2 regions of the Streptomyces sp. CA-111067 genome follow, and region 2 is predicted to be linked to the other one. Evidence: predicted binding sites of a transcription regulator. Region 2 holds the regulator's gene; the other holds the start of a gene.
What was found. The regulator HspR, encoded in region 2, represses chaperone genes until heat shock. The targets are predictions, from matches to a motif close to TTGAGNNNNNNNNNCTCAA.
Positions count from the first base shown of each region.

Region 1: lon (endopeptidase La) is a predicted target of HspR. The motif match lies at 1,293-1,311, and genes of this name have one in related genera.

Region 1 covers NZ_CP192103.1:6,270,533-6,272,924, reverse strand. The annotation lists gene lon (endopeptidase La) at 1-1,270, opposite strand, end outside; gene ACQPW6_RS27760 (enoyl-CoA hydratase/isomerase family protein) at 1,421-2,254, opposite strand; gene ACQPW6_RS27755 (cytochrome P450) at 2,262-2,392, opposite strand, start outside.
Region 2 covers NZ_CP192103.1:4,944,283-4,946,674, forward strand. The annotation lists gene dnaJ (molecular chaperone DnaJ) at 1-1,019, shown strand, start outside; gene ACQPW6_RS21600 (heat shock protein transcriptional repressor HspR) at 1,024-1,518, shown strand; gene ACQPW6_RS21605 (AAA family ATPase) at 1,672-2,392, shown strand, end outside.

The DNA.
Region 1 (2,392 bases), 1.3 Mb from region 2:
CCTTGACCGCCCGGACGATCCGGCCGGGCAGCGCGCCGACGTACGTCCTGCGGTGGCCGCGGATCTCGGCCTCGTCCCGTACGCCGCCGAGCGACACCCGGACGAACTTGCGGCCCATCGCGCGGGCCACCGACTCGCCGAGCGAGGTCTTGCCGACCCCGGGCGGGCCGACCAGCGCCAGCACCGCTCCGCCGCGCCGGCCGCCGACGACCCCGAGGCCGCGGTCGGCCCGGCGCTTGCGTACGGCCAGGTACTCGGTGATCCGCTCCTTGACGTCGTCCAGGCCGGCGTGGTCGGCGTCCAGCACGGCACGCGCGCCGGAGACGTCGTAGGTGTCCTCGGTCGTGGTGTTCCACGGCAGTTCCAGGACGGTGTCCAGCCAGGTGCGGATCCAGCTGCCCTCAGGGGAGGCGTCCGAGGAGCGCTCCAGCTTCTCGACCTCCTTCAGGGCGGCCTCCCTGACCTTCTCGGGCAGGTCCGCGGACTCGACCCTGACCCGGTAGTCCTCGCTCTCGTTCTCCGGGTCGCCGTTCAGCTCGGACAGCTCCTTGCGGACCGCTTCGAGCTGCTGGCGCAGCAGGAACTCCCGCTGCTGCTTCTCCATGCCCTCCTGGACGTCCTTGCGGATCGTCTCGGCCACGTCCTGCTCGGCCAGGTGGTCGCGCAGCCACTGGGTGGCGAGCCGCAGCCGGGCCACCGGGTCGGCGGTCTCCAGCAGCTCGATCCGCTGCTCGGCGGTCAGGTAGGGGCTGTAACCGGAGTTGTCGGCCAGCTGGCCGGCGTCCTCGATCTGCTGCACCCGGTCGACCACCTGCCAGGCGCCGCGCTTGCGCAGCCAGCTGGTCGCCAGCGCCTTGTACTCCTTCATCAGCTCGGCCACCGTGCCGGGCGACTCGGCGGGGGCGGGCTCCTCGACCCGGGTGCCCTCCACCCACAGGGCCGCGCCGGGCCCGGTGGTGCCGGCCCCGATCCTGATCCGGGAACGGCCGCGGATCACGGCCCCCGGGTCGCCGTCCGACAGCCGTCCGACCTGCTCGACGGTGCCGAGCGTGCCGACGGCGGCGTACTTCCCGTCCACCCGGGGCACCAGCAGCACCTGCGGCTTGCCGCTCGCGGCGGCCGAGTGCGCCGACTGCGCGGCCTCGACCGCGGCCCGTACCTCGGTGTCGGTCAGGTCGAGCGGCACCACCATGCCGGGCAGCACCACTTCGTCGTCCAGCGGCAGCACGGGCAGGGTGAGTGGGCTGGTAGGTGTGGACTCAAGCGCCATGATCTCTCCCTAAGCAAGCAAGTTGAGTACACCTGACTCAATGCAGGGAGGTCTGCTGGTGTTCCCGGGGACTGTTCGCCCTGAGCGATCGGGCTCAGGGCGCGGCTCGCCGGCGGCCCGACGGCAGGTCCATGGCAGGTCGCCGGCAGCTCAGACCGGCCGGCCGGTCCGGGCGCGGCCCCAGAATCCGCCGCCCTGCCGCTTGGCCTCCGGGGCCTCGGCGGTCCTGCGCAGCTGCGCGGTGAGCAGGTCGGCGTCCAGCAGCGCCGTATCGGCGCCGCGGCTGGACCTGGTGTGCACGGCGAAGAGCCGCTTGGTCAGCGCCACGGCCTCCGGCGACCGCCGCAGCAGCGGCTTGATCCAGGCCTGCTCGATGACGGCGTCCAGGTCGCCGTTCTGCTCGACCCGCTGGATCAGGCCGAGGTCGCGGGCGTAGGGCGCGTCGAATTCCGCGGAGGTCAGTACCAGCTCGCGGACGGCCGCCTCGCCGACCGCCGCGATGAGCCGGCCGAGACCGCCGCCCCAGGCGGGGACGAGGTTGAAGGCGAGCTCGGGCATGCGGAAGCGGGTGGTGTCGGCGGCGACCCGCAGGTCGCAGCTGACGGCGAGGGCGAGGCCCGCGCCGGTGACCCGGCCGTGCAGCCGGGCGACGGTGACGACGGGCAGGTTCTCCAGCGCGTCGCAGACCCGGCCGCCCTTGTCGAGCACGGTCCGGGTGGAGCGCCCGCCGAGGTCGTGCTGGAGGAGTTCGCGCAGTTCCTTGACGTCGGCGCCGAGGCTGAAGTCGTCACCGGCACCGGAGAGCACCAGCACCCGGACGTCGGGGCGGTCCGGGATCTCGGTGAGCACGCCGAGCAGCTCGTCGAGCATCTCCGCGGTGACGGCGTTGCCGCTGTCGGGGCGGAAGAGCTCGATCCGCAGCACGTCCGGGTCCTGCCGGATGCGGAGGGTTTTGAACGGGGAGGGCGGGAAGTCGGTGAACATGGTCTTCTCAGAACAGGGCCACGTGCAGGTTCCGCGGCCGCCGGAAGACGACGCGCGGGTGCCACTGCGGCCTGCGGGCAAGAGTCAGGCGCGGAAAGCGCTGGAGCAGTCCGCGCAGCAGGGTCTGCGCTTCGAACC
Region 2 (2,392 bases):
CCAACGACGTGCTGTCGGACGCCAAGCGGCGCAAGGAGTACGACGAGGGCCGCGCGCTGTTCGGCAACGGCGGCTTCCGGCAGGCTCCGGGCGCCGGCGGCGGCACCGGCGGCTTCAACTTCGACCTGGGCGACCTCTTCGGCGGCGCCCAGGGCCCGACCAGCACCGGCACCGGCCAGGGCGGCGGCTTCGGCGGCGGCCTCGGTGACGTGTTCGGCGGGCTGTTCAACCGCGGCGGCGGCACCCGGGTGCAGCCGCGGCGCGGCCAGGACATCGAGTCCGAGGTCACCCTCAGCTTCACCGAGGCGGTGGACGGGGCCACGGTCCCGCTGCGGATGTCCTCGCAGGCGCCCTGCAAGGCGTGCTCCGGCACCGGCGACAAGAACGGCACCCCCAGGGTGTGCCCCACCTGCGTCGGCACCGGGCAGGTCTCGCGCGGCGGCGGTGGCGGCTTCTCGCTCACCGACCCCTGCGTCGACTGCAAGGGCCGCGGCCTGATCGCCGAGACCCCTTGCGAGGTCTGCAAGGGCAGCGGCCGGGCCCGCTCCTCGCGCACCATGCAGGTCCGCATCCCCGCCGGGGTCACCGACGGGCAGCGGATCCGGCTGCGCGGCAAGGGCGCCCCGGGCGAGCGCGGCGGCCCGGGCGGCGACCTGTACGTCGTCGTGCACGTCGGGCAGCACCCGGTGTTCGGCCGCAAGGACGCGAACCTGACGGTGACCGTGCCGATCAGCTACACCGAGGCGGCGCTCGGCGGCGAGATCAAGGTGCCGACCCTCGGCGGACCGCCGGTCACTTTGAAGCTCCCGGCCGGCACCCCCAACGGGCGCACGCTGCGCGCCCGCGGTAAGGGCGCGGTCCGCAAGGACGGCTCGCGCGGCGACCTGCTGGTCACCGTCGAGGTGGCGGTGCCCGGCAAGACCGAGGGCAAGGCGCTCGACGCCCTGGAGTCGTACCGGGAAGCGACCGCGGAGTTCGATCCGCGGGCGGAGCTGTTCAAGGCCGCAAAGGGAGCGTGAACGGATGAGCATCGACGGCGGTGGGCTGCGCGGCCCCGGTGGTCCCGGTGGTCCGCGCGGTTCGGCGGGCCGCAACCCGTACCAGCTGACCGAGGAGTCCCCGGTCTACGTCATCTCGGTGGCGGCCGAGCTGTCGGGCCTGCACCCGCAGACCCTGCGCCAGTACGACCGCCTCGGCCTGGTCTCCCCCGACCGCACGGCCGGCCGCGGCCGCCGCTACTCCGCCCGCGACATCCAGCAGCTGCGCGAGGTGCAGCGGCTGTCGCAGGACGACGGCATCAACCTGGCCGGTATCAAGCGGATCATCGAGCTGGAGAACCAGGTCGCCGCCCTCCAGTCCCGGGTCGCCGAACTGACCGCCGCGGTCGAGGGCGCCGCCGCCGTCATCCAACAACGCGAGGCAGCCGTCCACGCCTCCTACCGCCGCGACCTGGTCCCCTACCAGGACGTCCAGCACACCAGCGCTTTGGTGGTCTGGCGCCCGAAACGCGACATCTGACGTCGGCCTTCCACGCAGGCCCGCCACCCGATCGGGTGGCGGGCCTGTTGCCGTTTGTGCAGACGTCGTACGCTTGTTACTAGGGAAGATCATGCTGACCTTGCGGATTTCCCGCACGAAACGGATTCTGACCGGCTGGACGGAGGGGTTCGGGTGCTGTTGAGCTTCCGGGTGGCCAACCATCGGTCGATCCGCGAGGAGCAGCAACTGCTGCTGTCCCCGGTGTACGACACCGACCGGCCGGAGGGCACCGCCCGCGAGGCCGTACCGGTGGTCGCGCTGTTCGGAGCGAACGCGGCGGGCAAGTCCAACGTGGTGGACGCGTTGCGCTTCATGGCGGACATGGTGCGCTCCTCCCACCGGAACGCCGAGCCGGGCTCCGGCATCAGCCGCACCCCCTTCCTGCTGGATGCGGCCTGCGCCGCCGATCCGTCCTGGTACGTGGTGGACCTGCTGCTCCAGGGCGTCCGCTACGTCTACGGCTTCAGCGTGGACGACGAGCGCGTGCGTGACGAGTGGCTGTACAGCTACCCCAAGGGCCGCAAGCGCACGGTGTTCCAGCGGGAGGGCGACGAGATCCACTTCGGCGACTCGGCGCCGAAGCGCGAGCTTGATCTCGTGCAGAACATCACCGAGCCGAACGTGCTCTTCCTGTCGATCGCGGCGCGGTCCCGGCAGGAGGTGGTCCTGCCGGTGTACGAGTGGTTCTTCCAGTCGCTGGGCTTCCGGCAAGGAGGGGTCAGCCGATCCACGCGCGGCATGGGACGGAGGATGGCTCGAATCCTGAGGGACGCCGACCAGGCGGCGGCGGTCGTGGCGCTGCTGCGCGCGGCCGATGTGGGGATCGAGGCTGCCGGTGTCCAGACGTTCGCCG